2 regions of the Liquorilactobacillus nagelii DSM 13675 genome follow, and region 2 is predicted to be linked to the other one. Evidence: predicted binding sites of a transcription regulator. Region 2 holds the regulator's gene; the other holds the start of a gene.
What was found. The regulator Rex, encoded in region 2, represses fermentation and respiration genes when NADH is low (regulators of the CRP and FNR family bind a similar motif). The targets are predictions, from matches to a motif close to TTGTGAANTANTTCACAA.
Positions count from the first base shown of each region.

Region 1 (16,338 bases), 760 kb from region 2:
AATATTATTTTTAAGATAGCAACGATTATCATTTTTTAGACACTCAAAGATTGTTAGCCTGCCAGTTTTTGAATAGTGGTTGGCAGGCGTAGATCAAGAAAGGGAGCAAAATAGTACTGCTGGCTTGCGATTCTAATTTTAAATAATTAGTCAAATTGGCTAACAGAGATTGTTGTGTCGGTTTAAATGAGATGATTTCAGGAAATTGATCTCGTAATTGCAGCAAAGAAAAAAATTTATGCTGTTGCTGAGCAGGTAAGATTAAATCAGTAAGCGAAAATTGAAATTGGTAGAATTTAAATTTTCCAATAGGTTGCAAGCGGAAACTTCGCTGTGGCAAAATAATTGCTAGTTGAAATTGACAGATATCGGCAAAATGCTGGTTAATTTGCAGCTTTGCGCGTCCCTGAGTAACATAAATAAAAATTAATTGATCTGACAGTTGGACAGCGGGGGTTGTTTTAAGTATTTGTTCAACAAAAAATTCTTTTGTTGGGACATCATCAGTTAAGTCATAATCACTGCGGGTGTATGGATAGTTTGGCTGTTGCATAGCTAGCACCTCTTTTTTGAATTGCTTTTTTTTGAGTCAAACTGGGGGTACACTGGAATTTTTTTTGGTAGTTTCGGGTAAAGGTATTTAAATCTTGAAAACCAGATTTAAGGCAGATTTGGTTTACTGTTAAATCTGAGTTAATTAAATAATTTTGAGCTAAATTCAAGCTAAGATCAGTTATCAAGCTCTTAAAAGTACAGTTAAAGTCTTTTTTTACTAATTGTTGAATTTTGGTTGGGGCAGTTTTTAAATCAGTGGCTGTTTGAGCTAAATTTAAATTCTCTGAATAATGTTCTAATAGATAGCCGATAATTTTTACTCCATCTAAGGAAACTAATTGATTTTGTAAATTAATTAAATACTGGCGATAGGATTGTGGGGTTTGTTGGTACTGTAAACGAAATTGTTTATAAAAATTGGCCTCAGATTGAAATCCGCAAATTCTCCCAATCGCATTAAGCGATAAATCGTCAAAAATCATCAGTGCAGCAGCATTCCGAATGCGAACTTGATTCAATTGTTGTTTTGGTGTCTGATTGGTTAATTGTTGGATATTTTGCGCAAAATCAGCAGTTGAAATTTGCAGTTTATCGGCGAGTTTTCGAATTGAGAGCTTTTCTTGATGATATATTTGTAAAAGCTGAAGACTTGATCCGGCATTAGATTTAAGTTGAACTTTTCTGGCTTGCGGAATAGCTGTTGTATAAATTGTGCTTAAAAATGCAATCAGTGAAAGATTGAGTTGAGTTAAGCTTGATTTGGTACTTTGATTTTCTGTAACAATCCATCGACAATAATTAGTGATAACCTGTAAATCAGTATCGTTGACCTTAACTATAGGAAAGAATTTTTGGAATTTTTGCATAATTGAATTATAAGCTTGTTTATTTTGAGAGAGTAGGAGAGCCAATCCTAGTGAAAAGCGAATTTCAATTAATTCCAAATGTTGGTGGGAAGTTAGTTGAAAATATCGAATATGATAGGGCTGCAATAAACAAAAATCACCTGCAGCTAGTAACAATTCAGAACCATTAAGGTTTAAAGATGCTTTTCCTTGAACTACAACCAAAAATGCCAATTCATTGGTATAATGTTTCATTCCAGTAGAAAAAAGCGTTCGATAACTAATTTCTAATTCTAATGGGGCTAGCCCAGCTGAAAAATATCTAGTTCGCAATATTAGTCCTCTTTCCAAAAAAAGTGAGTACTTATTATATTTTTGATGATTAGTTACCCTTGAAATTTAGTATACTATATGTGAACTAAAACACAATCGTAAAGGAGCGGATTGAAATGTCAAAGGTATTTGTTTTAGGTGGAACGGGATTTTTAGGTTACTATACGGTCAAAGAATTGCTACGTCGCAACTACCAAGTTAAAACAATGGCACTGCCGCCACTACCTGCCGAGGATCTTTTACCAGCAGAAGTTGATTGCTCATTAGGAAACATATTTAAAATGAAGGATGAAGAAATTATCAAGTTGTTAGATGATTGTGATGGTGTAATATATGCCGCGGGAGCTGATGAGCGAACGACACCCAAGAAGCCTGCAATGAAGTTTTTCTACGAAGCTAATGTTTTACCCACCCAACGACTAGCCCGGTTGGCGAAAAAAGCTGGAGTTAAACATTTTGTGATTTTTAACTCCTATTTTGCAGAGTTTGCGAAACGTTTACCGCAATATCACCTTGAGGAGCAAGCCTATCCTAATATGCGGTTATTGCAAGAGCAAGTAGCTTTTGCTGAAGGTGACGGGGGGATGACGGTCTGCTCGCTACGTTTGCCGTATATTTTTGGAACTATGCCAGGTAGAATGCCACTTTGGACCAGTTTTGTTGATCCTGCTCGGGGTCAAGCTGTTTATCCGGCACCTAAAGGCGGGACAGCTATGGTAACAGTTGAACAGGTAGCTGAAGCAGCTGTGGGTGCATTGGAAAAAGGTCAACATCGACAAACTTTTGCTATTTGTGCTAAAAATATGAAGTTTAAAGAGTTTTATGAATTAATTGTTGAAGCACTTGGCCAGCAAAAAACAACGCAAGTACCGTTAAGTAATTACACTGATCTGCAACCAATTTTTGAAAACATGGACCAACAAGCCGATGAAGCTGGATTGGAGCATGGGATTCATTTGGCAGTCAGCATGAAGTTACAAACAGAAGATTTATATCTTAATCCGCAAGCTACCATGCCAGTATTAGGCATTAAAGATCATGATGTTGTGGCAGCTATTCGTCAAACATTAAAAAAGTGTGTAGCTGGAAAATGATTTTAGTTTTGAGTTAATCCATTAGCTTAACGCGAAGTAATTCAAAGATTCTTTTATAATTTTGCAGGAGAAGTAAGCTAAAGGTCAGATATAGCGGACTTTTGACCATAATTTTGAGATCTCTTTGAGTCAAAGAAATTCACATTGACCCAAAGGGATTTTTTTGCTGTCATAATTTGGGCAAAATAGCAGTTTGCAACGAATAAATTGAGTAATTATGTCAATTTGAGAGTACAATAGATTATTAATTTAAAAATTATTAAATTAATTCCATCGAAATACTTGATTTTAACCAATTCTTTAGATACGATAACGGTGTAGTTTGTTACAATATTGTTATAAAGTGCAATGAGTTAGAAAGATATGATGCACGGTGCTTGGTGAATAATAACGAAGCATGGAGAAAGTTGAGTTAGACAATATTCAATTAAGGAGTAAACTTATGAAAATTTTAGTAGTCGATGATGACAAAGATATTGTAGAATTGCTCAGTATTTACATTAAAAATGAAGGCTATGAAGTTGAGAAAGCTTATAACGGCAAAGAAGCAATAACTAAGTTAAATACGCATCCAGATATTTCATTAATGATTTTGGATATTATGATGCCACAAATGGATGGCATTGAGGTCTTGAAGGAAGTCCGCAAAGATTCACAAATTCCAGTTTTAATGCTGTCAGCTAAAACTGGTGACCTTGACAAGATTCAAGGCTTAATTCAAGGAGCTGATGATTATGTTACGAAACCATTCAACCCGTTAGAAGTTATGGCGCGAGTAAAGTCACTATTGCGTCGTTCGCAGCATAATGTTACTAATGATGTTCCAGATACCTTAACAGTTGGGCCACTGATTATCAATAAAGATTCCCATGAAGTCAAAACCACAGATGGCAAGTCGATTCAATTAACGGCACTGGAATTTGGAATCCTCTATCTTTTATCCAGCCACCCGAACCGCGTCTTTTCAGCAGATGAAATTTTTGAACGTGTATGGCAGCAAGAATCGGTTGTTTCTGCTAAAACGGTGATGGTGCATGTTAGTCATTTGCGTGACAAAATTGAAGCGGCCACCAATGGTGAAAAAGTCATTCAGACAGTATGGGGTGTTGGCTATAAGGTAGAAGTCCGTTAATTATGGAGATGATAGCTAAGTGAAATTAACTGCACGCGAAAAAAGCGAGCTATTCGGTGAAGGCGTGGTCACGGTTATTTTATTGCTGCTCCTTAATTTGTCTGTCTATGTTTTGCTGGATCAAATGATTGAATCCAATCCACAGCTGGCAAATGGAATTTTCCAAATAAAAATGTCTTTATCATTCGGTCCAAATCATATTCGTTTTTGGAGTTGGGGTTGGTTATTTGTTTGTATTATGGTCATTTTAGATGTTTTTGTAGTTTATTGGCGGTTAATGCGGCGGTATCGGCAAATGCAATTGCAACATGTAATTGCGGAACTGCATTATATTGCTAATGGGCATCTTAATCATCGAATTCCTTTTCAGTTACCAGGTGAAATGCAGCGAGTCGTAACCAGTATTAATGCTTTAGTTGACAGTGCATTAAATGCTATGAAAGAAGAACGTCAGATTGAACATTCAAAAGATGAATTGATTACGAATGTTAGTCACGATATCCGGACGCCATTAACTTCAATTATTGGTTATTTAGGACTGATTGAGGATCAGCAGTATCACTCGCAAGAAGAATTGCTCAAGTACACTCATACAGCTTTTGTCAAAGCACGACAAATGAAAACTTTAGCAGATGATTTATTTGAATATACTAAGGTGCGACAATCAACCACGCCATTGAATTTGTCAACGATTGATTTAAAACAATTACTGGAACAATTGGCTGTTTCATTTGAATTGGAATCGCAGAAAAAACAAATGGTAATTTCAACTGATTTTGAAACCGGTCCAATTAAGATGGAGGCTGATTCACAAAAGCTAGTTCGCGTTTTCAACAATTTAATTACCAATGCTTTTAAATATGGGACTGGCGGTGGTCAGTTAATATTAAAGGCTCATCATGTATCAGAGACAATGATTGAAGTCGTGGTCGCAAATGATGGTCAACCAATCCCAAAAGAATCACTGAAAAAATTGTTTGATCGTTTTTATCGCGTTGAGAGTTCACGCTCAAAAGAAACCGGTGGCAGCGGTTTGGGGTTAGCAATTGCGCAAAGTATTGTTGAACTCCATCATGGTAAAATTCGTGCTGAATCAAATGAAAATTGGACCCAATTTATTATTGAATTACCAATTAGGCAAGAAAATAAAACTACAGCAAAAAAAATGGTGGGAAAGGCAGATTAGCCGTTGTCAGGCTAATCTTTTTTCGCTATGCTAGAGTAGATTGTTTAAATGAAGTGAAAGGATCGAAAAAAATGTTATTTAGTAAGGCAAAAAAATTTTTGATTGGTTTGGTAACAGCAACGACAGCGTTTGCTGCCTTGGCAACAACTGGAGCAGCAACAACTCAAGCTCAAGCAGCTACAGTTAGTGATACACCGGCATCCGGATTGAGTTTAGATGTTAAAGCTGCAATTGCAGTCGATGCCAACACTGGACAGATTATTTATAGTAAGAATGCTTCACAGCCCTTGGCAATTGCTTCAATGTCAAAGCTGATTTCAATTTATTTAGTTTTACAAGCAATTAAACAAGGAAAATTATCCTGGAATGAGAAGATTCCGGTTGATGAGGCATCATATAAAGTTAGTCAAAACACTTCATTATCAAATGTTCCTTTGCTTAAGGGTCATAAATACACGGTTAAGCAATTGTATCAAGCTAGTTTAATTTATTCAGCTAATGGGGCGGTTATGACCTTAGCTAATGCTGTTGCTGGTTCGCAAAAGGCTTTTGTTGATCAGATGCGAGTACAACTGAAAAAATGGGGCATTAATGATGGCGAGATCTATACGACCGCGGGGTTACCAAATAGCGATGTTGGCAGTGCTAAATATCCTGGAGCAGCTAACAATGCAGAAAACAAACTTTCAGCAGTTGATATGGCGACCGTTGCCCGTAATTTATTAAAAGCTTATCCAGAGGTTTTGCAAACTACCAGCATTGCCCGGATGAAATTCAACAACGGGACAACAGAAACTCAAATGGAAAACTGGAACTGGATGTTAAAAGGCTTGGCTAAGTCATATACTGAGTTGCCAGTTGATGGGTTAAAGACCGGGACTTCTGATTCAGCGGGTGCTGACTTTACTGGGACAGTCCATAAAGATGGCCATCGGATTATTACGGTTGTTTTAGGTGCACAGCATAAGAATGATCAAGACGCTTCACGTTTTGTCCAAACACAAAAATTGATGTCTTATGTTTATGATAATTTCACTTATACTAAAATTAATAAAGGCAAGAGTTCAAAAGGGGCTAATTCCTTACCGGTCTATCATGGTAAACAATTAACAGCCCAAGTGGTAACTGGTGAAAATAGTAACATTTGGATTAAACGTGGCTTAACTACCAGCAATTTACAAGTTAAACTAACTGGTAATAAGAAACTTTATAAAAATGGCGGTCTAGAAGCACCAATTGCTAAAAACAAACAAGTTGGTAACTTGGCTTTGACAATTAAAGGTCAAAAATTACAATTCTTGAATGGTGATACTAGTTTGAACTTAACAGCTACCAACCCACAAGCAATTCAAAAAGCTAATATCTTCGTTATCATGGGACGAGCAATTAAGAACTTCTTTACTAATCTTTTCTAGAATAAAATTGTTATCTTATCGGAATTGAGCGGGAACAATAACCTTGGGAAAAGGCAATTGTTCCCGCTTTTTTAGTATCAGTTATTTTTATAACAAAAAGTAAGTGAAAGCAGTTGACACACGTAATCTATGCGGTAAAATTAAATTGTGAAATAATTCATAATCTTATTCAATGGGAAGTGTTGGTTATGGTAAAGTGGTTACGTAAGTCGAAGAGTGCGATGGTAATTTTGACAATTGTCCGTATTTGGTTGGGATATATGTGGACAATGGATGGTTTCGAGAAAGTCTCTGCTGGTTTTAGTGCTAAGGGTTTTGTTGGCATGGCAATTAAGAGCCCAGTTTTGACACCTGAAAAAACGCAAGCATTTGGCTGGTATACAAGCTTTTTGAAAGAATTTGTTATGCCACATATCTCCTTGTTCAGTACCATGGTTGCATGGGGAGAATTGTTTGTTGGCTTAGGTTTAATTTTTGGAACTTTGACAACAGCAGCAGCCTTTTTCGGAATGATGATGAACTTTTGTTATTTAATGGCAGGAACTGTTTCGGTTAATCCAATGTATATCTTCTGGGAAATTTTCATTTTGGTTGCAGGATTCAATGCCGGAAAGATTGGATTGGATCGCTGGATCATTCCATTTTTACGGGAAAAGGTACCGTTTTTGAAAAAATCAGTTGAATGAATTAGTAGCGATTGATTATTGCAATTTTTTTAAAAATTTTATTTGGAGACTAACTCAGATTTGAGTTGGTTTCTTTTTTTTCCAAGAAACTGAGATTTTAGTGTTTACTTTTCGGCTTAAAGTGGTACTATATATTTGTTTCAGTACCATGGATATTAATTATCGACATTAGTTGAGCGCAAAATAGTTAAAATAACCATACAAGGAGGCGAAGCAACAGCTTGAGTAATGCGAGCTGTGAGCTCATCATCAAAAAAAATCAGCAGGAATCAAGTTGGTTTTTATAGATGGGGTAGGAATGGCGATGAAAATAAGTGATCAAGAAATGTATACGGCAATTATTAAATTAATTGAACAGCAGGGTTTAAAATTTACGATGGCTGATTTAGCACGTAAACTGCATACGAGCAAGCGAACGATTTATCAACGATTTTCCAGCAAGGAACAACTAATTTCAGCGATGATTGATTTTTTATTTAAAGATTTGACTATTCGGGGAGATAAGTTGAGAAGTGAGCTTCATTTATCAGCCTATGAAAAAATTAAACGTTACGTTGATCAATTTCCGACACTTTACCCGATTGGCTGTATTTTACAGTATTCATCTGAAATTGCTCAGCGATATCCACAGCAATGGCACAAATTTCAAGGTGAAGTTGATCAAATCAGTCAAACTTTTTATCGAATCTTGATTAATGACCCGCAAACGCGAGAACTAAGCAAGACAGAAAAGCAAATGTTGTTGTTGATGCTCCAAAAAACAACACGAAGTTTACTAAATGGACGTTTTTTGATGCAGCAGCAGTTGGACTTTTGGGAAGCAATTGATGCAATGCAGGAATTATTATTTCATGGAGTATTTGGTGGGAATCAACCAAAGATTTCGCAAGGTTTGTAAAAAATATGTTCTAATGATCACCGTTTGATTTTTCATGGATAATTAGTGTATATTATGGATTATTGATATAGATAATAAAAGAGATAATGAGAGGTTGAGGTGAGTAGCTTGAAAATGGTCAAAGAAGAATTCAAGCATATGGGAGAGCATAAATTGTTAATTGCAACGATTTGTGCAATTATGATTATTCCATTCTTGTATTCGGTATTCTTCTTGAAATCAGTTTGGGATCCCTATGGTAACTCTGGTTCTTTACCAGTTGCAGTTGTCAATGAGGACCAAACGGTATCTTATAATGGGAAGAAAATGAAAGTCGGGGAAGACTTAGTTAAAAAGTTGAAAAAAAATGATGATTTAGATTGGCATTTTGTTTCAGCAAAACAAGCTAAGTACGGAATTAGTCACAAAAAGTATTATATGGTTGTAACAATTCCTAAGAATTTCTCTAAAAATGCAACAACTGTTTTGGACAAAACGCCCAAGAAAATGCAGTTGAAATACAAGACCAACGATTCACTGAACTACATTGGTAAAGTTATCAGTGAAGAGGGTGTTAAGCAGTTAAATGCTGAAGTCCGCAAGAGTGTATCAACAGCTTATGCCAAGACGATGTTTGCAACAATCAAAAAAGTTGGCAAGGGATTCAGTACGGCAGCTAAGGGTGCTGATAAATTAAAGACCGGTTCGAATACTTTAACTGATGGAATCAATACCTACACAGCTGGAGTAAAGAAGGTCAACGATGGCGTAATTGAGTTGCAGACTGGAGTGGTTCCGTTAAGTTCAGGTGTTTTGAAGTTAACAACTGGTGCAACGGCTTTAAGCAGCGGTGTTCAAGAATACACTGCTGGAGTAGATAAAGTTAATACCGGTACTCAGAAGCTGAATAGTAGTACAGGGACCTTGGCTACTGGTGTTGGTAAATTAGCTAGTGGATCGAATAGTTTAGCTAGTGGAGTTGGAACTTACACTAATGGGGTCAGCTCACTTTCAAGTGGCTTAAATCAGTTATCTGGTAAATCAAGTGAATTAAACAGTGGAATGCAACAACTTGTTAATCAAACGAGTCAATTACCATTAGCAGCATCTAGTCTGTATGTAACAAACACTTTGCTTAATGATAATATTCAAACAATTGCCAAAGATCTGTTGACCAAAGAAAATGATATTTCAAATCAAATATCTTCTACAAAAGACAAACTTGACACTTCAAATCAACAGATAAAATCTTTGCAAGATGAAATTACTTCTATGCAAAGTGATTTAGTTTTGTTAAATAAAACTATTTCATTATTGTCACAAAATAAATCTTTAATAGAATCACTTCCTGCAAAAATAAGTAGTTTAAAAGACTTGCAAAGTAGTTATCAAAAAACTTTGCAGTCAAATTTGAGTGGAATTGCTACTAATTCATCAACTTTAGGAAGTGTTTCAAAATCGTTAGAAACTACTAACCCTGAAGCTGCTAAACAAATAGCGGAAATTGCTCAACAAAATGTACAGTATGTTTCTTCTATAAGTAGTGCTTCTACAAATTTAAACAGTAAGTTAACCGATATTCAGAGTGGATTGGAACCTTTATTAGATTTGGTCAATAATTTGGATATAGAGAAACTTGAAACTGCGAATACAGATTTGACCAATTTAATGAACAACTCTCAAAAGATGTTGTCAGAAAGTTCAAGTATGACTTCTGAGTTTAGTCAACAATTAGAAGAGCTAAGCAATGAATTACAAAGTTCTGATAATAAGGAAAAATTAAATAATTTTGTTTCTCTTTCTAGCTCAGCACAGTATGCGGCTGCGCAATTTTATGCAAAGACATTTAATTTAACAGCAAGTTCATTGCCTGCAGTTAATGCAAATTCTCTAACGACAGAAAACAGTATTAAGCAAAGAATTAGTGAGTTAACATCAAACTCACCAACTACCTCTGCAATCAATCAATTAGTTTCAGGTGTCTCTGCGTATACTTCTGGTGCTGATAAAGCTGCAACTGGAGCAAACACATTGGCTGCCAATAATAGCGCATTGAACTCTGGTGCATCGCAACTTTCTAGTGGTCTAGGAACACTCAACAGCAATGTTCCAACGTTAGTTTCGGGTGTTAGTCAGTTAGCTTCTGGGACACAGACTTTGTCTAACAATAGTTCAACTTTGAATAGTGGAGCTTCACAATTAGCTAGCGGATTAACGACTTTGAATAATAAAGTTCCGACATTAACATCTGGAATTAACCAATTAGCATCAGGAACAAGTCAATTAGCGGCTAATTCTGATAAATTATCAACTGGTTCAGCTAAGTTAACAACTGGCAATAAAGCGTTAGCTAAAGCCTTGAATAAAGGTGCTAAGCAAGTTAATGCGGTTAAAACTTCGAATAAGACAGCTAATATGTTTGCCGCTCCATCTAATTTGAAGCACAGCAACTACAGTAAAGTACCTAACTATGGTTATGCTTTAGCTCCATATATGTTATCAGTTGCTTTATTTGTTGGTTCACTGGTCTTCAACTTAGTTTACCCAATTCGGCGGATGTCGTCAGATGGCACTGGAACAGAATGGTTCTTAAGCAAAGTTACTGTAGGTTTCTTAGTAGCAACGGGTAATGCACTGATTGAAACAATCTTTATGATGATTTTTGGATTGGTCCCGATGCATCTGCCATCAATGATTATTAACGCGTTATTCTTCTCATACTCGGCAATGTTCCTAATCATGTTTATGTCGATGCTTGGCAATAATCCAGGACGATTCCTAGCAATGATTTTGCTGGTTATCCAATTAGGTGCTTGTGGGGGATCATTCCCAATTCAAATTACCAATGGGATGAATGGTTTCTTCCAGGCAATTAACCCATTCTTGCCAATGACTTATTCAGTTCTTGGCTTCCGTCAAGCTTTGAACTCAGGCCTAGGGGAACATCAAGTTATAGTTTCAGTTGGAGTGCTGTCAGCCTTCATTATTGTCTGCCTCTTCTTATTGTGGTTGACGATGACAACCTTTGTTAAAAAGGGAATTGTAACTTATGAAGAAAACAAACCAGATAGCAACTATCCGGGAAACTAGGGAATAAGGCAAATGTAAAAGTATGGTAAAGAGCTAGTTTGAAAATTGACTTTTTGAGTTAGCAATGTGATACTTGACTCAGAAATAAAACGTGATGGTGTTCACGGATAACCATTGTAAAATTAATGACACCTATCTTCTTATCGAATAAGGAAGGTAGGTGTCATTTTTTGTCGTCAAAAGGATTTTTAGGCAATGGAGATGAAAATTTTGAGTAGAAGCTTGTGTTTGATTGCTGATGTTCATGGAAATGCATCAGCTTTGGAAGCTGTTTTAAAAGATGCTGCAAAGGCAGGTTGTACTGATTATCTATCAGTTGGAGATATTGTCAAGCGGGGGCCCCGACCACAGGAATGTGTTGATTTACTGAGACAAGTCAAAACAAAATCTTGGGTAATGGGTAATCATGAAAAAACGTACCATGACATGTTGGCTGATCATGATCCTCATACGCAAGGAGCCAAGAGAATCATGGAAATAATCTTAAATGCTTACGATTATTTTTATTTAAATGATTTAACTTATCAATGGCTAGCAAACTTACCGTATTTGCAAATTTGTCAATTTGAGGGCCTTAAAATTGCAATCATGCATGCTTTGCCCAATAAACCTTGGGGAAATGAAACCAATCCTCGGAGTGACCAAGAAAACTTTGATCAAATGCTGAAAAAGTCAGCGGCAGATTTGGCAGTCTATGGTCATACACATAAACAGTTAATGCGTTATTCTACTCAAGATCGGTTGGTAATTAATCCCGGTTCGGTAGGAATGCCAACAACGAGTGGAACATGGCAGCATAATAACTTAGCGCAATATACCATTTTAAGGTTAACGGGTGCTGATGTCTTAGAGATCGACTTTAGAAGAGTGGCTTATGATATTCAATCCGAAATTATGACTGCTTGTGAAAGAAATCTGCCATATGGAGATCTCTACTGTGATTTATTACGTACTGGTGAGTACACTTATTCAGTTGAACGGATTGAAGAATACAATCAGCGGTATCAATATGATTCAATTACAAATTTCAAGGAATATTTTGCTTGGAAAAAGTGATGGTGTTCACTTAAAAAAAGATGATGACACCTAGGCTAGAATTAGTCTGGGTGTCTTTTAATTGAGGTGAAAGAGATGGCTAATAGTATTTTATTTTTAAACCCGAACCAGCGACCGCAAACATTATTAAAAACAGAAGCTTTCTATAAGGATTTAAACTTGCTTTCTTTGTTTAAACAAATTCAGAAAAAAACTGGTTATCGACTGGAACCTTTCTGTTACCAGCCACTAAATAATGAAAAAGAAATTAGATATCGGCAGCAGACTTTTCGTGATTTGCAAGTAACAAAAAATTTTAAATTATTTGCTGATTTAGTTAATGAGATTAAGCAGATTAATTATAGTTTAGAAGGATTACAGCGAATAGAGCCCTTGGAATATCGGCAACAACAGTTGCTTTTATTATTGTCGCGACAAGAACAAGTGGTGAAAAGTTTTGTTCAACAAGCAGCCCAAGTTAAATTACTTTCACCCGGCCTACGACGGTTTTTAAGCGGACTGAAAGTTTACTTAGCTGCCGAGACAACGAAAGAGTTGCAGGGACGATTGGAACAATTGAATGCACAGCTAGCAAGTATTACTTATCGTTTGATTGTCAAAGGACGGTTAGTAAAAATTCAAAAAAATCCTGAAACGACACAATCGATGAGAGAAGTTTTTGAGAAGAATTTTCAAGGTTTATTTGAAACAACGAGAGACATTGATAAGGCAGTGAAGATAGATCCAGTGGAACATGAATTTGGATTAAATAATGTTCAGTCGCAGATTTTTAGATTATTACCGCAACTTTATCCGCAAGAGTTCAAACTGTTAGCAGATTTTTACCACCGCTATCTGCACTATGCGATTCCTGAGCTAAATCAAGTCTGCCGAGAACTTGAATTTTACTTGGCTTGGATAGCAGTTGAGAGCCAACTTAGTCAGCACCAAGTAAGCTTTTGTTTGCCACAAATTAAGCAAACGGGAGCGGAACAAGTTAAGGCTAGTTTTGACTTTGAACTAGCGGCAACAAGTTGTCATAAAGAGGAATTCAAGCTAGTAACGAATGATTATTATTTGCCAGAAAAGAAATCATTTTTAATTATTTCAGGGCCTAATCAAGGGGGAAAAACAACTTATGCGAGAATGGCGGGGATTAATTATTATTTGACAGCCTTGGGAATTGCCATTCCCGGAGAAAAGGCCAGCTTAAAATTACGTCCTAAGTTGCTAACGCATTTTGAACGAGAAGAAACAGCAGCTAAATTAACTGGATTATTGGCAGCTGATGTTGAACGGATTCATCAAATAATTACGGTAGCAGAACAACGAAGCTTTGTTATTTTGAATGAATTGTTTTCTTCAACAGCAGCTAAAGATGCGGCAGTCTTGGGGAAGAAGGTTTTAGCTTTGTTGCAAGCTAAAAAAGCTGCAGGAATATATGTGACCTTTTTGGAAGAACTTGGGCAACAGCCAGCAACAGTTACGTTGATGAGTCAGGTAAATCAAAAAGCAGAGCGGAGTTTTAAAATAATTCCGGCCCCGCTTGATAATCAGGTATATGCTGATTTGTTGCTTGAGAAATATAATTTGACAATTGCGGCAATTGAAAGGAGTTTGAAAAAATGAAAGTTCAATTAATCGACTTGACTGATTCATTTGCAGTGCCGTTTAAAATGACTTCGACACAACAGCTAACTTATCAAGACTTGGAATTAGAGCCGGTTCTTTCAACTATGGCTAAAAATGATGAGCAGATCCAACAAGCTGTTTTAACTGGCTGGTTTTTATCGGTTCTCGACGAATCGCAGCTTAGGTATCGGCAGGCGGCCATTCGGGATGCACTAAGAAATGCTGAGATTATTTCAGCATTGTACCAACTTAGTGAGACCACGATTCTACAAGTCATTGATGAGGGCTGGGGATTGTTAATCGGGTCAGCGTCATATCAAGTTTCTAGCAAAGCAAATTTAATTAAGGTTTTCCTACAAGCTATTAAACAAATTAAAGAACAGGCAGCTAATCGATGGGAATCAAAGGCTTTTAAGCAATTTTTTCAACGACTAGAGCAGACATTTTCTCCAGAAAAGTTAAATCAGATGAATCGAGTGATTTCCAGTCTGGAAGCTTATTCACCTAGTTATGCTTTTTCGACTAGTTTATTGGCTGGATTGCAAGGCAATATGGCAGAACTTGATTATTATGCAAAGCAAAATCGAGCTGCGGAAATTTTTCGGGATGTTCAGACACATTTGAGTAGTAAATTTGTTAGTTTTGTAGTTGGTGACCGCGACGATAATAGTTCGCAAGCATTGGGGCGGTATGAGAATCGAGCAATGTGGAGTTTAGCAACTGAGGTCAGCAATACCTTTTTTGAATTGCGACATTTTTTCAATGAATTACGGGCACAATTAGCATTTATGCAAGGCGTAATTAATTTGAAGCGGACGTTACCAGCAAAAACTCCGACAACATTTGCAGAATATTCAACTGAAATTAAAATAACAGATTTGCGCAATGTGGTTTTATTGCTTAATCATTCTGCTGAACAGGTGATTGGAAATAGTTTTATTAGTAATGAACGGCCTTTGTGGATTATCTCTGGAGCCAATCAGGGTGGCAAGACAACCACTTTACGCAGCTTAGGGCAGGCGCAACTGATGGGTCAAAGTGGAATGTTGGTTACTGCACAAAGCTTTAATTGTAAGCACTTTAGACAGGTGGTAACTCACTTTAAGCGTGAGGAAGATACTCAATTGAGTGCTGGAAAATTGGCTGAAGAATTGCAACGAATGCAGTTAATTATTGCTGATTTGCATCAACCAGCCATGGTTTTGATGAATGAGTCTTTCTCATCTACTAATGAACATGAAGGTTCAATTATTAGTTCTCAAATCATGGCTGGATTAGTCAATAGCGGGGTAACGTTAATTGCTGTAACCCATCAATATGAATTTTCCCAGATGATTGCCAACTATTCAAAGATTAAACCGCTTTATTTTCGAGCTGAGCGACGAACTGATGGCCAACGCAGCTTTAAAATTGTTCCAGGGCAGCCACGCGAAACGAGTTACGGAATTGACATTTTTAATCGTTTTTTTAGTTCACCAACAAGTTGAGTGAATGGGTAGGTGGTAATGATGAGAGGATCCATTAAAGTTTACAAGAAAAAGATTTTTAAATGGTATTTAGAATTTTTGATTATAAAAATGTTGTTGTTTTACTAAGCTAATAGCTTCTAAAGCTCAAGCTGAACTGAAATTAATCGAAGTCTGTTATACTTAACTTGCTGAAGCTAACGCAATTAATTGTTGTCGTTTTTTTAAAGCAGTTTCGAATAGTATTAAGATTAAGGAGAGCTAACCTATGCTATATCGCAAAAAATATAACTCGATTCTAGGTGAGATTACCTTATTGGGGGATGAAAGCTATCTCTATGGTGTCTGGTTTGAACGACAACAACATTTTGGTGCTGGATATAAAATGGACGAGATTAAGACAGGTGAGACCAAATCACTTCAACAAGGTACAAATTGGCTGGATCAATATTTTGCCGGTGAACAGCCATCGACTAATGATTTGCCATTAAAACCGGAAGTGACGGCTTTTCGGAGACGAGTTTTAGCAATTTTGCAGACAATTCCTTATGGTGAGCGAATTAGCTATAAAACAATTTCTGATCTACTTCAAACAGACAAAATTTCACCGCACAATTTATCACGAGCAGTTGGCGGAGCGGTGGGTCATAATCCAATTTCAATTATCATTCCCTGTCATCGTGTGATTGGCAGTAACGGAGCCTTAACTGGTTATGCCGGCGGGATTGAGCGGAAAGAGTTTCTGTTGCAATTAGAACGAAAAATCAAGTCGTAGAGGTAAATGATGTAGCTGGTGATACAGTAGATGGCAAAAGTAAATGTAAATAAATTATATAATCGATTGTTGGCAAAGATGGGTCCACAAGGTTGGTGGCCAGCTGACACTAAACCAGAGATTGTCGTAGGAGCTATCTTGGTGCAAAATACAAATTGGAAAAATGTTGAAAAATCGTTAACTAATTTACGAAAAGCGACTGCCTTCGATCCTACTG
Region 1 is NZ_CP049304.1:2,264,604-2,280,941, forward strand. Features, by position in the region: gene G6O73_RS11275 (hypothetical protein) at 44-553, opposite strand; gene G6O73_RS11280 (AraC family transcriptional regulator) at 519-1,733, opposite strand; gene G6O73_RS11285 (NAD-dependent epimerase/dehydratase family protein) at 1,850-2,827, shown strand; gene croR (response regulator transcription factor CroR) at 3,270-3,959, shown strand; gene G6O73_RS11295 (sensor histidine kinase) at 3,979-5,145, shown strand; gene G6O73_RS11300 (serine hydrolase) at 5,217-6,560, shown strand; gene G6O73_RS11305 (DoxX family membrane protein) at 6,749-7,246, shown strand; gene G6O73_RS11310 (TetR/AcrR family transcriptional regulator) at 7,521-8,144, shown strand; gene G6O73_RS11315 (YhgE/Pip domain-containing protein) at 8,259-11,213, shown strand; fluoride riboswitch at 11,295-11,355, shown strand; gene G6O73_RS11320 (metallophosphoesterase family protein) at 11,424-12,269, shown strand; gene G6O73_RS11325 (MutS-related protein) at 12,345-13,877, shown strand; gene G6O73_RS11330 (MutS-related protein) at 13,874-15,367, shown strand; gene G6O73_RS11335 (methylated-DNA--[protein]-cysteine S-methyltransferase) at 15,615-16,121, shown strand; gene G6O73_RS11340 (endonuclease III domain-containing protein) at 16,152-16,338, shown strand, end outside.
Region 1: G6O73_RS11305 (DoxX family membrane protein) is a predicted target of Rex. The motif match lies at 6,706-6,723, and genes of this name have one in related genera.

Region 2 (16,338 bases):
TGGTATTGTCTACCGAATTAAAGCAACTGTGGTCACCGTTGAAATAGCTTATCATCAATTTGATTTATTAAAAAATTATTTTGATCAGAGAAAAATCGAGCTCTTTAATCTGACTTATTTGGAAAAAATCACATTAAGTTTTTCAGTTCCGAGTGTTAAACTCCAGCAAACCATTACCGAAATAAAAAATTTATTAAACGGTCAGCTCTTAGTTAAAGCAACTACTCTAAAATATATTGAAGTTCCCTATCTTCCAGCTAAACAAAAAAATGACGACAATTACTTTTCATAATCGCCGTCATTATCCAAACAAATTTAATCACTTATTTTTTTTGTTTTTAGTTTTAAATAGTCTTCCAATCCAGTTAATTAAAGGTCGACGCTGTGATCCCACCAAACCAATTGACTCAACAAAAAGTTCTAAACCAAATAAAGTCGCAATGGTTAACAAAATTGATCCTAATAAATTTGAAAACGGGTAAAGTAAAGCAATACAGGAAAAAATTAAAGCAATGCCATAAATTACCAATACCGTTTGAGTATGGCTCAAACCAATTTCCATTAACCGATGATGTAAGTGATGTTTATCGGCCTGTGAAATTGGCTTTTTATTTAAAACTCGTCGCAAAATGGCATAAACCGTATCTGTGATTGGTACACCCAAAATTATTACTGGGATTACAATCGTAATAAAGGTCGCATTTTTTAAGCCATAAAGTGAAAAAATTGAAATCATAAAGCCAATAAATAAAGCTCCTGTATCGCCCAAATAAATTTTTGCTGGATGAAAATTATAAGGTAAAAATCCAACTAACGATCCAACTAAAGTAAACATCATAATCGATACATAGGTGCCTGTAACATTTAAAAACAAGTAACCGGTGATGCCGCTCGTGATCAAAGCAATTATTGCTACTCCGACTGCCAAACCATCAAGTCCATCAATCAAATTAACTGCATTAGTAATCGCTAAAATCCAAATCAGCGTTACTGGCAAACTAAACCATCCTAAATCGATTGTCCCCAGAAAAGGTAACGTTAAGGTAGTCATCCTAATTCCACTGAAGAAATAAACGATTAGTGCCGCAACAGTAATTCCAAATAATTTTTGTTTTGGAGTTAATTCATAGATATCATCAATAATCCCCGTAGCAATGATTGTCAATTCAGCCGCAAATAATGTCCACAGTTGTTGTGGTGGATATTGCTGGCGCAGAATAAAAAAATTTACGAGATTGAAAGCGATAAAAATCGCTAATCCCCCCATTGTCGGCATTGTTACTTTGTTGACCCGCCGAGCATTAGGCTTGTCCACTGCACCTAGCTTAAATGCTAAACTGCGCACGAGCGGGGTTAAGATAAACGCTAACACCCCAGCCGCAAGTAAAGACGCAATAATAATAGACATACGCCGTCCTCTTTCTTTAATAATCATTCAAAGAAGAACTCTGCCGGCTTTTACTAAAAACCCGCTCCTAAGCTCATTACGCTTCATTATAACATAGTTTTAGCATCCAGCCTTCAGATACCGCAAACAAAAAAGCTGAATTACTTTTTCAAGTGATAACTGTAAGTTGAAACAATAATATTTTCACGTGAATTTAAAACCGCACGTAATCGCAGACTAGTCTGATTATGCAAAATATTCTGCCAAGGTTTGCGTGGAACAAATTGTGGAACTAAGACAGTTGTCGAATAATTTTTTTTGGCTGAATCTTTAGCAATTACATCACAAAAGCGCAATACTGGACCGGCAACTGAACGATATGAAGAATGTAAGTCAACAAAACGTACGTCAGGAAATGAATCCTTGAATTCCTTAGCTGTTTCGTGTTCTTTTTTGGGATTAGTATCAAATGAAACATGCATAGCTATTACATAATCACCAATTGAACGTGCATAATTGATTGCACCAGTTGTAACATGAGTTACTGAACTAACTAAAACAATAACTGTAGCACCGGAGTAATCATGTAATTGTGCCTGTTCATTATTTAATCGTAACTGGGACGCTACCATTGTATAATGAGCATGAATTTTGTAAAATCCAGCTAATAAAACCAACATAATAATTAAGTACGGCCAAACATTGGAAAAATGCAACCAAAATAAGAAGACAACTAAAGCTAACGAAATAGCTGCTCCCAAAAGATTAACTAATGAATTGAGCACCCAATTGTGCCCGCGTTCACGTAACCAATGAATAATCATCCCAGATTGTGACAAAGTAAATGGAACAAAAACCCCAACTGCATACAATGGTATCAATAAACTTGTTTGCCCATGGAAAATAAGGATCAATACAATTGCACCGACAGCTAACGAAATAACCCCATTAGAGTAAGCTAAACGGTCTCCTTTATCCATATACATATGCGGCATAAATTTATCCTTGGCAAGATTATACGCTAAAATTGGAAAAGCAGAAAAACCGGTATTCGCTGCAACCGCTAAAATTAACGCCGTTGAAAATTGCAATAAGTAGTAGAAAATCCCCTTACCAAAAACTGCTGAACCAATTTGAGACAAAACCGTTTCATCCGGATTCGGCATTACACCCAAATAATAACTCAGAAAAGTAACTCCAATTAAAAACATTCCTAATAAAGCTGCCATAATCGCCAAGGTATTTGCTGCATTCTTTCGACGTGGTTTTCTAAAATTTGGTACCGCATTACTAATGGCCTCAACACCTGTTAAGGAAGATGAACCTGCAGAAAAAGCCCTTAAAAATAAAATCAACGTCATCCCCGGGACAGCACTACCAACCGGTGCTGCTGCATGATAAGTTAATTTACCCGTAGCAATGTTGAATAGTCCCCAGCCTAACATTCCCAGTAAAACGATAACAAAAGTGTAAACTGGCAAGGTTAGAAACGAAGCAGAATCTTTCATGCCCCGTAAATTCAAAGTCATAATAAACAAAACGATAAAAATGGCAATTCCGATACTGTATGGACGCAACAATGGAATTGCCGAAGTAATTGCCTCTGTTCCAGATGTCACTGAAACAGCTACAGTCAGCATGTAATCAACTAGTAAAGATCCTCCGGCAATTAAACCAATTGAAGTACCCCAGTTCTTAGTTGCAACAACATAGGCGCCCCCACCAGAAGGATAAGCATTAATAATTTGCCGGTACGACATTGTAATTGCAAACAATAAAATCAACACAATGCCCACAGCTGGCAAAGCATACCAAGTTGCTGCTGCAGATAGAACAAATAAAACCGTTGTAATCTGTTCAGTCCCATATGCTACTGAAGACAGCGCATCCGAAGATAATAAAGCCAATGCTTTAAATTTTGTCAGCGATTGGCCACCCGCATCAGTTGTTTTAAGAGGTCTTCCAATTAGTAACCGTTTTAAATAACGCCACATTTCTATTTCTCCTTTGACGCAATTAATCAAGACTACAAATTTACAAACCAATAACTTGTAAATAGTTGTTTTTACGTCTTTATCAATCTATCATATTTTTAGAAAGCCTGCAGCTTTCGCTGTTTCGTATTTTACTTTACTCAACATTATAACTCTTTTTAAATCTGACAATGATTTCAATATCATGACATAAAAAAACCGATTAAGCAAGTCAAAAAAGATAAGAGCTGTAGTAAAACTTAAAAGTTTTACTACAGCTCTATCATATATTAATGTCTAATTAACAGACATTCATTCCCAAAGATTCGGAAATTGTGAAAATTGCACCTAAAACAATTTGCTTAGATACAGTGACTGCATAATTACTAAGCCCCTAGAGTCCATATGTTGCCTGACAGACTAAATATTTACAACAAGGCTATAACATATAATTACTTTACTTCTTAATTCATCAGCAACAAACAAATTATGGTTTTTGATAAGGATTGTCGAAACGGAGTATTAAGAAGTTTTGGTATCCAATTACCTAATTAAAATCAGAAAACTTATATCCTAACTTTCCTTAAAAATAATTGTTTTCTAAACCAGTTGGTTTACATCATACCGCCCATGTTTGGTCCTGGAGCCGGAGCAGCTGGAGCAGCTTTTGGTTCTGGCTTTTCAGCAACAACAGCTTCGGTAGTTAACAATAAGGCAGAAACACTAGCAGCATTTTGCAAAGCTGAACGAGTTACCTTAGTCGGGTCAACGATTCCAGCATCTACCATATCTTCCCACTTATCTTCAGCAGCATTATAACCAACACCTGGTTTTTCAGACTTCAATTTTTCAACAATAACTGAACCTTCAAGCCCAGCATTTTCGGCAATCTGACGAACTGGTTCTTCTAATGCACGTTTAACGATATTAATTCCAGTTTGAACGTCACCACTTTCTTTCAAACTAGCAACATCTTTAATAACATTGATCAAAGCTGTACCACCACCGGCTACAAAGCCTTCTTGAACAGCAGCACGAGTAGCGTTCAAAGCATCTTCAATGCGATATTTACGTTCTTTCAGTTCTGTTTCAGTTGCAGCACCAACTTTAACAACTGCAACACCACCAGCTAATTTAGCTAAGCGTTCTTGTAATTTTTCGCGATCAAAGTCAGATGTAGTTTCAGCAATCTGTTTTTTAATTGTCTGAACACGTTCTGCAATCTGAGCTTTATCTCCAGCACCTTCAACAATTGTGGTCTTTTCTTTAGTAATTGTAATTTTACCAGCTGAACCAAGTTGGTCAATTTTAGTATCTTTTAATTGAAGACCTAAATCATCTGTAATCACAGTAGCACCTGTCAATGTAGCAATATCTTGCAACATTTCTTTACGACGATCGCCAAATCCAGGAGCTTTAACAGCTACAACATTGAAAGTCCCACGAATTTTGTTTAAAACAAGTGTTGGCAAAGCTTCACCATCAACATCGTCCGCAATAATTAACAGTGGACGACCTTGTTCAACAATTGATTGTAATAAATTCAGAACTTCTTGGATGTTAGAAATCTTTTTGTCAGTAATCAAAACATAAGGATTGTCAAGATCAGCTTCCATTTTATCATTATCAGTTACCATGTACTGTGATAAATAGCCACGATCAAACTGCATTCCTTCAACAACATCTAATGAAGTATCAATACCTTTTGATTCTTCAATTGTAATAACTCCATCATTACCAACTTTTTCCATTGCATCAGCAATTAACTTGCCAACTTCCTCATTCGCAGAAGAAATTGATGCAATTTGTGCAATATCACTTTTTGATTCAACTTTATGTGACATTTCGCGTAATGCATCAACCGCTTTTTTAGTAGCCAATTCAATTCCCCGACGAATGCCAACTGGATTAGCACCAGCTGTAACATTTTTCATTCCTTCTGTCACAATTGCCTGTGCCAAAACTGTAGCGGTTGTAGTTCCATCACCTGCAACGTCATTAGTCTTTGATGCTACTTCAGAAACTAATTTTGCGCCCATATTTTCAAAATGATCTGCTAATTCAACTGCTTTAGCAATTGTGACACCATCGTTAGTAATTGTTGGAGAACCATATGATTGCTCTAAAACAACATTTCTTCCTTTTGGTCCTAAAGTTGATTTAACGGTATTAGCTAGTTTATCAACCCCAGCAAGTAATTTTGTCCGTGCATCTTCAGAAAATTTAACTTCTTTTGCCATTAAAAATTCACCTCATCATCAAAATTTAAATAAAAACAATTTTTTGAATCATATTAAAATTAAACTATTCAACGATAGCAACAATATCCTTTTCGTGCACAACCAAATATTGCTTACTTTCATATTTAACTTCAGTGCCTGCATATTTGTCAAAGATAACCAAATCATTTGGCTTAACCGACAAAGCTACCTTTTCTCCGTTATCCAGTACACGACCATCGCCTACTGCAACAATTTTGCCAGTTTGTGGTTTTTCCTGAGCATTACTTGCTAGGACAATTCCACCGACTGTCTTTTCCTCATCTTTTTGAACTTCTAAAATAACGCGATCTCCTAAAGGTTTAAGCACTCTGTATCCCTCCAATATTAGTTATGTTTTAGCACTCAGTATCTCTAAGTGCTAACCACAGTTATTACTATAATCAATTTGTGCTTTAATTGCAAGTGATTTATCACTCGAACATTGCAACTGCTAAATTATGGTATAATGACCAAAGTAATTCAGCTAAGGAGGGCCGTTTAATGGCGTTGAAAAAAAATTCCATGTGGCTATTAATTAGCTACCTAATCGTTTCAATCTGCTCAACAATTATCGATCATTACTTTAGAACTAGTTCCAGCCTTTACTATTTATTAACTATTATCGGTGTAACGGGAAGCATTGCAATGTATTTTATCAATCGGCAATTTGCAACTTATCAAAATTGGTTAGAAAAAAAATCAGTTTCGCAGCAGCAAAACTTAATCTTAGGTTTTGGTGGAGCCGTTCTTCTTTTAGCCACTCAACAACTTTGTTTTTGGTTAGAAAACTTAATTCTGCACCAAACTGATGCTTCACAAAACACAGCTGCTATGCTAGCTATTATCAAACATTACCCGATTTATTTATTATATGTGCTCATTGCTGCTCCAATTATGGAAGAATTAGTATTTCGTAAAGTGCTTTTTGGTAATTTAGTGACCCTCACCAGTCCTTTTATAGCTGGTATTATCTCATGCCTGCTTTTTAGTATTGTCCATGCTGATGGTCATTTTCTTACTTATGCAGCTATTGGTGGAATGTTATGCTGGATTTATGCCAAAAGTGGTCGAGTACAAACTTCGATGATTGCTCACATGGTGATGAACTTAATAATTGTCATGCTTAGTTTCAAATAAAAAAGCAGTCCGCTCACTTGCGGCTGCTTTGACTAATTAGGCATCATTTTCCTTATGTGAGCCAAATTTATCTAAGAAATAAATTAAGGTCTGCAATTCATTGGTTAGATCAACATTTTGAACACGAACAGTACTTGGAACTGTAATTCTTAATGGCGTAAAATTCAAAATTCCCTTAACACCAACTTCTACCAACTCATTAGTAGCTTCTTGAGCAACTGGTGCTGGTACTGTCAAAATAACAATTTCAATTTGCTGAACCGTAAGCTGTTCTTTCATATCATCCATATGATAAACTGGAACGCCGCTTTGAATTGTACCAGTGATATCTTCATTGATGTCGAAAGCTGCACTGATACGCACATTGTTGCTCTGGTGAAAATTATAATTTAACAATGCATGACCCAAATTGCCAACGCCAATTAGAGCTACATTGGTTAACTTATCTTGCTTTAAAGTTTTCCGAAAAAAGGCCAACAGACTTTCAACATCGTACCCATAGCCCCGCTTTCCAAGAGCACCAAAATACGAAAAGTCGCGCCGAATTGTTGCAGAATCAACCTTAACTGCATCAGCTAATTCGGTTGAAGATACACGCTGTTTACCCGCATCTGACAAAAAATGCAGGTAACGATAATAAATCGGCAATCGTTTAGCCGTTGCATGTGGAATTTTATTACTTGCCATAATTTTTCTCCTTTCAAGAGATTAATGATTTTTTTGATAAATTTAACAACTGTCTTGTTAAATAAAAAAGCTCAACCACCATTTTTCACAATTTACAAAACAAAGTATTGTTTATTTTTTCCTTAACTATGCTACACTAATTTTGTTTCGTATGCAATCAGAAGACTAGCTTTTTTTAATAATTCACAAGCTTTTAGAAACCAGCTTCACAAATTACTCTGAGGAAGTGATTTAATTGATTTTACTACAAGTCCAACACGTTGCTCGACTGTTTGGAGCAGATGTCCTTTTTAAAAATATTGATTTAGACATCCAAGAAAATTCACGAATTGCCTTGGTTGGCCGAAATGGTGTTGGCAAATCAACTTTATTAAAAATAATAATGGACCAACAACCAGCGGATCAAGGCCAAATAACGCGCGCAAAAAATTTGACAATTGGTTATCTTGCTCAAGATACCGGTTTAGTCTCAGCTAACACAATTTATGAAGAAATGTTAACTGTTTTTGAGCCCTTACGAAAAATGGAAGAAAAGATTCACCAACTTGAAAACAAAATCGCTAGTGATTCACAGAAAGTTAATTCAAAAGAATATCAACGTTTGTTGGCACAATACGATCAAATGCAACACGATTTTAAGGAAAATAACGGCTATGGCTATCAAGCAGAAATTCGTTCAGTCTTACATGGATTTAAATTTGATGAAAAAGATTATCAGCAAAAAATTAATAGCCTTTCTGGCGGGCAAAAAACTCGATTGGCTTTAGCAAAGCTTTTATTGGAAAAAAGAGACTTGCTAATTCTCGATGAACCAACCAACCATCTGGATATTGAGACACTCAATTGGTTGGAAAATTATCTTCAAGGATATACTGGCGCTTTATTGCTAGTTTCTCATGATCGCTATTTTCTTGATAAAATTGCGCAAGATGTCTATGAATTAACTCCAACGGCTGCTATCCATTATAGCGGAAACTATTCGGCTTATATCAAAAAAAAGCAATTGCGCTTACAGCTGCAGCAAAAAGCCTATGAAAAGCAACAAGAGAAAATTGACAAATTAGAAGATTTCGTCAAAAAAAATATCGTCCGAGCTTCAACCACTAAACGCGCCCAAAGTCGTCGTAAACAATTAGAAAAAATTGAGCGTCTAGATAAGCCTCAAGGTCAACAACAAGGGCCACACTTTGCTTTTACTGCTGAACACCCAAGTGGCAATATCGTCTTGAATGTCAATGAGGCTTATATTGGTTACCAAAATCACGCAATTGCTGGCCCGATTAATATTGAGCTTCGACGAAACCAAATTATGGCAATTGTCGGTCCTAATGGGATCGGAAAATCGACTTTTCTAAAAAGTATTCTAGGGAAAATTCCATTTATTTCTGGGAGCAGTCAATTTGGAGCACAAGTTGATGTTGGTTATTATGATCAAGAATTACATAACCTAACTCCTAACAAAAGTGTTTTAAATGAGGTCTGGGATGATCATCCGACCATGCCAGAAAAAGACATTCGCTCGATTTTGGGAAGCTTTTTATTTCGCGGTTCCGATGTTGCTAAGATTGTTAGCCAGCTGTCTGGCGGTGAAAAAGCTCGTTTGTTGTTAACTAAGCTTGCTCTGAACCACCATAATTTTATTTTGTTTGACGAGCCAACAAACCACTTAGACATTGAAAGCAAAGAAGTCCTTGAACAAGCATTACTTAAATTTGATGGTACAGTTCTATTTGTTTCTCATGATCGATACTTTATCAACAAAGTTGCCTCTCAGGTTATTGAACTTAGTGAACAAGGAAGTCAACTATTCTTAGGCGATTATGATTATTACCTAACCAAAAAAGCCGAGCAGCATTTACTAGCTGAAGAAATAAAAGCAGATGAGTCTCAAAACCTAGCGAAGAAAAGCTCTCAAACTTCAACATCTGCAACTAATTATCAGCAAAACAAAAAACTGCAGCGAGAAAAGAGAAAATTAGAACGTGACGTTGCGAAGCTTGAAAAGCAACTAGAAGACTTAGATGTTATCGCTAACTCGATTCAACAGGCAATGTCAGCACCTGAAAACTATACTGATCCAACCAAAATCAAACAACTGCAAGAACAATTAACTGAGAATCAACAACAACAACAACAAACTGAAACAGAGTGGGAAACCACGGCTGCTAAACTCGAAAAGTTTGAATAATAAAGAAAAGATGCTGAAAAAAACTATTAACCAGTCAATTAGCAGAAGGCGAGTCATCCGACCTCTCATACCATCGCCGTATATGGCGGTTCAATAACCTAAGCACTCTGAATTTGCTGGAGAGTTTTGGACATATTTGTCAGTCCAAGGCTCTCCAGCTTTTCATTCGTAGTTGTATTTCAATACACTTGTGTGGGCTGTATACCAAGAACATTTATGACCCCACTAACTAGCTTCAATAACCATGGATCCTGAACATACTGACTAATAAATTTCATCCTTAGATCATGATTGACTGTATCGAAGTAAGCCTTTAAATCAAGGTAAATCACTTGCCGAATGGCATCATGAGCACTTCGATGTGGTCGAAAACTGAAGCTACTATCTGAAAATACTTGCTCGAAAATGAGGGTTAGAACTTGGAACACACCATCGAGATCCTTATGCATTAGCCTGATTGAGATTATTACGGTCAACCCACTACTATTACTTCAGCTGACTTCTGATCAATTTCCAAGAGCGCTAATTTAACAGTATCTGAACGGTCCGTTTTCTGTCTTCTCAACCCTGCCATGCGAATTGATGACTCCAAAAGATTTATTTCAAGGTAATTCATTCCTTCATCAATGAAAAAGCGAGTCAGAACTCTAGAATAAATACCAGTTGTTTCAAATACTGCCATGGCTGGCACATCGCTCGTAATTATCGGCCTGAGCTTCGCCAATCCAGACTCAATCTAAAATTTCTTAACAACCGTATGATCGTGTAAAAGAGCACAACTACTTTTTCCACGACTTACGTCAATAGCCAAAACGTGTACTTTATCACCTTCCATATATTTTGAGGCAGCAACTTCGTAGATTCGTTCATTTTCTATATTTGATCTCAAGGATCCATATCCTAAATCTAACTGTTCACTACGTGTTGTTGGGCCAATTTGAAACTCGTAATTGATATTCCACTAGTATTGACGACCTCAACCTTAATTTAAGTGGGTCTATACTTTCTGATATTGGTGGAACATAAAAGCCAGTATCAGTTTTTTTATTTTATACGTTAAAGGACATGGCATCCTATGATACGATTTAAGTGACTAAACCCAATCGAAAGAAGGAAAAACCATGTCCCAATTAAATTTTATCGCACGCTTACTCGAAATAAAAGACTCAAATATCAATTTTTTTAAAGTTGAGGACCTTAGAACGGTTAGATCTGGCGTTATTTATCATTTCAAGGCGATCTATGCTCGCCTTAGCTATCAACTTTCTCATTGCCTTCACTGTGGTTTTGCATCGCTGATTAAAAATGGTACTACTTTGACAAAACTCCGTTTGCCGACACTCAATGGCCCAATGATTTTATTGTATCTGCGAAAACAACGTTATTTTTGTAAATCTTGTCAGACTACTTGTGGTGCCAACACTCCAATCGTTGAAAAGAATCATTCTCTTACCAGAGGTCTCAAATCTGCTGTTGTTAAATTAGCCAAACAATCACTCCCTGTTACGACGATTGCCAAACTAGTCGGGATCTCTCCTAGTTCAGTTACACGGATTTTATATCATGATTTTCAAAGACCTCAGCGCCTAGCCAAACTTCCTGAACATCTTTGTTTTGACGAATTCAAATCAGTTGCCAGATCGTATTCATTTATTGCCATCGATGCCAAAAAACACAATTTGATCTCAATTCTTGATGACCGCTTGTCTAAAAATATTTGTGCTTACTTTGAAAATCGCTATTCTCTAGAGGAACGTTCAGCTGTCAAATCGGTTGTCATTGATTTAAATGCCAATTACCAGCTTTTCATCAGACGACTTTTCCCGCATGCTAAAATCATTATTGATCGCTTTCACATTGTTCAATTGGTAAATCGGGCTTTCGATCAGCTTAGGGTTACAATTTTAAAGCAACAAAGCGATAAGCATAGTCGGATTTACAAAGCTTTAAAAATCAATTGGCGTTTGTTTCATCAAGATACTGAAAAAATCAATCGTTCAAAAACACAATACTTCAGAGGGCTTAACGAATATATGACGCAACAGAACCTGATTGATTTAGGGCTTAGTACTAATTCAAAGCTTAAATACACCTATGAAACAGCTCATCAAATCCAAGAAGCAATTAAAAAACAAGATTCAAAAAAGCTCAGACAAGTTTTAACTAATTACCAAAAACAACAATCTCCAATGGATACTTCAATTACAACCCTAAAGAAAAATCTAAAATATATTTCAAATAGCTGTGAATCATCACTTTCCAATGGACCTATCGAAGGAATCAATCGTAAAATCAAAGCACTTAAACGGATCTGTTACGGATTCAAAAACATGGATCATTTTTATGCCAGAACTCTTTTAATTGTAAAATAAAGAAGCCCCCTATTCAGAGGACTTCATGGCTTCACCAATACGATTTCTAATATGATGTCAAGTATCAACTCATTTAAAAAAGAGTACGCTAAACAGTGATAGCTTTTTGACAGAAAAAAGCTGTCATAAATATCAACTGTACTAGTATTTAAATAGTCAGCTTAATGGGAGGTTCTCGCGTAATTATAAATTTGGTTTGTGCGGACCAAATTCATAATCGTCCTATCAAGCCTATTCACACAAGCAATCATGGCAACCATGTCCGGTTTAGGATGTGGTCCTTTCTTTAGCTTATAGTAGTAATCCACAATGTGATTATCAATACGTGCTTGATTTCTAAGCATGGATCTGATCACTTCAAACATAATGTAACGGGCACTACTTTGACCTCTCCGATTAATCCGGTCAGCTTCTTTGAATCCTCCGGATTGGATTCGTCGTAAATCTATTCCAATGTAAGCATTTAGTTACTTATAGCTTGGGAATCTCGCTATTTTTCCTGTAAAGCCTAGTAACAGGGCCGTTGATATTTCTCCCGCCCCAGGAATACTCGCAATGATTTTAAACTCCGGAAAAGTTTTCGCGTAAGTGATCAATTGGCGCTTTAATAAGTCATGGTCCTGATTATATCGCTGAATCTCTCCACAATAACCACGGATTTGGCTAATTAAAAATGAGTCTGCAGGTTGTGCCGGATATGATAATTGGCCGGCCTGCCAGACTTCTTTACATCTACGTACAATTAAATCCGAATGGATTTTAGGACTTACCAAGCCAATGATTTGTTTCACCATCGTTCCTGGAATACAACCTGTTAAAAAATCAGGATGTGGAAAGAGGTTAACAAAAGTTAACCCGAGCACTGATCGAATTGGGTTAAATATATCGTTTAACTCGGGAAATGTTTGATCAAGTGCAGCATGCAAATGATTGATAATCCGGGATCTCTCTTTAGTTATTTCCAGATAGCGGTGCGCCATTAAATGAAGTTGTTCATATGGCTTTGGATATGGTCTACGACCATGAATAAGTAACTTCTGATCAATCCCCAAGAGCGCTAATTTAACTGCATCTGAACGGTCCGTTTTCTGTCTTCTTAGCCCTGCCATGCGAATTGATGACTCCAAAGGATTTATTTCAAGGTAATTCATTCTTTCATCGATGAAAAAACGGGTCAGAACTCTAGAATAAATACCAGTTGTTTCAAATACCGCCATGACTGGCGAATCGCTCGTAATTATTGACTTGAGCTTCGCCAATCCAGACTTATTATGAACAATCCGAAATTCCTTAACAACTGTATGATCGTGCAAAAGGGCACAACTACTGTTTCCACGACTTACGTCAATACCTAAAACGTGCACTTTATCACCTTCCATATATTTTGAGGCAACAACTTCGCAGATTCGTTCATTTTCTATATTCGATCTCAAGGACCCACATCCTAAATCTAACTGTTCACTACGCGTTGTTGGGCCAGTTTGACACTCGGAATTGATGTAAGCGATAGCTGAGTAAGCGATAGCTGAGATGGCGGTCTATGCACAAATAGCCTAAAATCGTATAATGATCTTAGGTTATTGGTACGTAGGCCTTTTTTTCAGTTTAATATAGTAATTCCTGATTAGAAAAGTCGGATTTTAGATTCCAAGGCATTAGGTCTTCAAGTGCATCTTTACTTAAGCTGTCAACTTCTGTCAATTTTTTCAAAATCCGATAGAGATATGCTTCTGGATTCAAACGATTTAATTTTGCTGTCATAATCAACGTTAATGCGATCGCATTGGCTTTTGCACCTGCAAAAGTTGTTGAAAACTCCCAGTTTTTTCTCCCCATTACGCTTTCTTTAACAACGCGCTCTGCACGATTGTTAGTCAGTTCATAATATCCTTCTTTCAAAGTATTTATGATTCGGTTTTCCTGACTAAGGGCATATTGTTGAGCTCGATGCAATGCAGATTTTGGTGAAATAATCAGTTTGCTGATCTCATCAAAAACAGCTTTCATTTTGGGGAAAATTATTTCTTGTCGTCGCTGTTTTCTTTCTTCTTCGAGCTCAACTCCTTGATTATCCAGGAAAGTTATCTCATCAAATTTTTTTACGAGTTTAGCACTAATTGATCTAGAATTCTTCGTTAAGCCCACTTGAGATGCAGTTACAAATTTACGACGTACATGCGCCAAACATCCAAGATGTTTGGTACTATCAATAAAATTGTATGCTGCATAGCCATCCGTTTGAACAGCTCCCTTAAAACCAGTTAAAAGTTTTATCGCAGTTGCTTGATCTCGACCATCGTGATGATGATAAATAGCTATCTGTTTCCCTTCATATTTTCCGGATGCTAAAACCCAATAATAGGTTTTGGCCTTTTTTGATTCAATTGTATTATATGGAGTTTCATCAATATGGATATAACGTAGCTCCATTAATTGTTTTCGCAAATACTCATATAAAGGCTCACATTGTTCTGCAAAAACTTTAATCATCCAATGCGATGTTTGTGATCTAGGCAAATCAATCCCATGGAATCTTCCCCAAAATTCTTGTCGGTACAAGGGTAATTTATAAAAAAACTTCATCGCGGCAATATGTGCGATGACCGAAGGTGAAGCTAACGGACTATGTGCTAAAAGAGAACGTGGCATATTAGCTTTTTTAAGCTTCATTGGAAAATTATTCTTACAGTGCTGACATTTATAGACATCCTGATAATGATCGATAACTTTAATTTGTTCAGGAATAACTACAACTTCATGCCTAACAAAATTACTTGCAATTTTTTGTAACTTCGCATGACATTCATCACATACGCAATCTATTCCTTCTAATGAATGATGAACTTCTTCATGAGGGTATTTAGAAAGGTCAAGCTTACGCTTTCCTGATTTTGAAGCTTTTTTCTTATGTTCTTTAACTGTTACTTCTTTAACTTCGTTTTGAGTTTCTTCAAACTTGTCATTAAAAAGGTTCATTTGAAGTGGGTCAATATATTCAGATTTTTCTGTTTTTTTTACAAAGATCATCCGTTTATACTGATCAAGGATTTCTTTATATTCGCCAAGTTGTTTTTCTAATAAAGAAATCTGTTCCTTTAACTTTTTAATTTCTTGATCTTTTTTGTCCATTAGGTTCACCTCCTTTAGTTTTCAAATACCACATCCTTTATTATACAGAAATAAGCCTGTCATTCCTAGAGTGACAGGCTAAAATAATATTCCCTTTGTCCCAGGTTTGATTGTTTTCTTTTCCTCAATAGCTAAACCTGATAAAAGCCGACGAAGTTGGCTTGGGCGCAAGTTACAAACTTCATTTTGTTTGCGTGGCCATTGAAAATGTCCATTATCAATTCTTTTGTAATAAAGTACAAATCCAGTCTTGTCCCAATATAAAGCTTTAAAACGATCTGCCCGTGTACCACAAAAAAGGAAAATGGCATTATCATAAACATCCAAGTCAAAATTTTCCAAAACTAAAGCCGCGAGGCCATCTATCCCTTTGCGTAAATCTGTTTTACCGCAAACAAGATAGATTTTCATTTCATTTATGTTCGGAAACATGATTGTCTCGATTCCAAAGATAAATATTCAAGCTTTTCAATATTTCACGTGAAGCACCGTTATAGACTCGGATTTCAATATCATTGGTAATAATTCTAGCTGCCATCTCACGTAATGGGCGAACTGGTCCTTGAGGATGATGATCAACCAAATTAACTGCAACAACGTCTTCTAATTTCATAAAAATACCTCCTACAATATTTGATGGGACAAGTATAACAAGAGGTTTTCGATTAAAACAGACCGCCATCTCTGGACTTAGGATGAAAGTATAGACACGATTTGGTAGAATTTCTACTAGAGAGGATCGTGTCTTATGAGCAAAAGAAAGAGATATTCTGTCGAATTCAAGAAAATGATCGTTCAGCTGTATGAAAGCGGGACATCAGTCACTGATCTTACCAGCGAATATGGGATTGCCAGTGCCACCATTTATAAATGGAATGATTTGTACAAGAAAGATAATGACACCGGGGTCTCCAAGGCCGACTTGTTAGAAATGCAGGCAAGAATTGCCAGGCTGGAAAGTGAAAACGATATCCTAAAAAAAGCATTAACCATATTCGCAAAAAAGTAAGTATCAAAGATTGGCAGTCAGCTATTAAAGTAACGGCATCAGCGCATAGCGTTAAAGAAGTCTGTCAGATGTTGCACTTATGTCGATCAACCTACTATCAGTACCAGCACCAGACTAAGCCCGAACAGTTTAAGCGGCGCCAAGTTTTATACCAGCAAATCCGACGCATCTACTTTGATCATCGGCGGGTTTATG
Region 2 is NZ_CP049304.1:1,504,502-1,520,839, forward strand. Features, by position in the region: gene G6O73_RS07620 (YigZ family protein) at 1-292, shown strand, start outside; gene G6O73_RS07625 (glycosyltransferase family 4 protein) at 320-1,408, opposite strand; gene G6O73_RS07630 (APC family permease) at 1,549-3,381, opposite strand; gene groL (chaperonin GroEL) at 3,975-5,600, opposite strand; gene groES (co-chaperone GroES) at 5,665-5,949, opposite strand; gene G6O73_RS07645 (CPBP family intramembrane glutamic endopeptidase) at 6,123-6,758, shown strand; gene G6O73_RS07650 (redox-sensing transcriptional repressor Rex) at 6,795-7,445, opposite strand; gene G6O73_RS07655 (ABC-F family ATP-binding cassette domain-containing protein) at 7,681-9,633, shown strand; partial or broken gene G6O73_RS07660 (group II intron reverse transcriptase/maturase) at 9,846-10,061, opposite strand; gene G6O73_RS12800 (hypothetical protein) at 10,106-10,315, opposite strand; gene G6O73_RS12805 (hypothetical protein) at 10,370-10,522, opposite strand; gene G6O73_RS07670 (ISL3 family transposase) at 10,755-12,005, shown strand; gene G6O73_RS12810 (transposase) at 12,167-12,460, opposite strand; gene G6O73_RS07675 (IS110 family transposase) at 12,473-13,384, opposite strand; gene tnpC (IS66 family transposase) at 13,611-15,134, opposite strand; gene tnpB (IS66 family insertion sequence element accessory protein TnpB) at 15,213-15,545, opposite strand; gene G6O73_RS07690 (hypothetical protein) at 15,547-15,747, opposite strand; gene G6O73_RS07695 (transposase) at 15,883-16,143, shown strand; gene G6O73_RS07700 (IS3 family transposase) at 16,146-16,338, shown strand, end outside.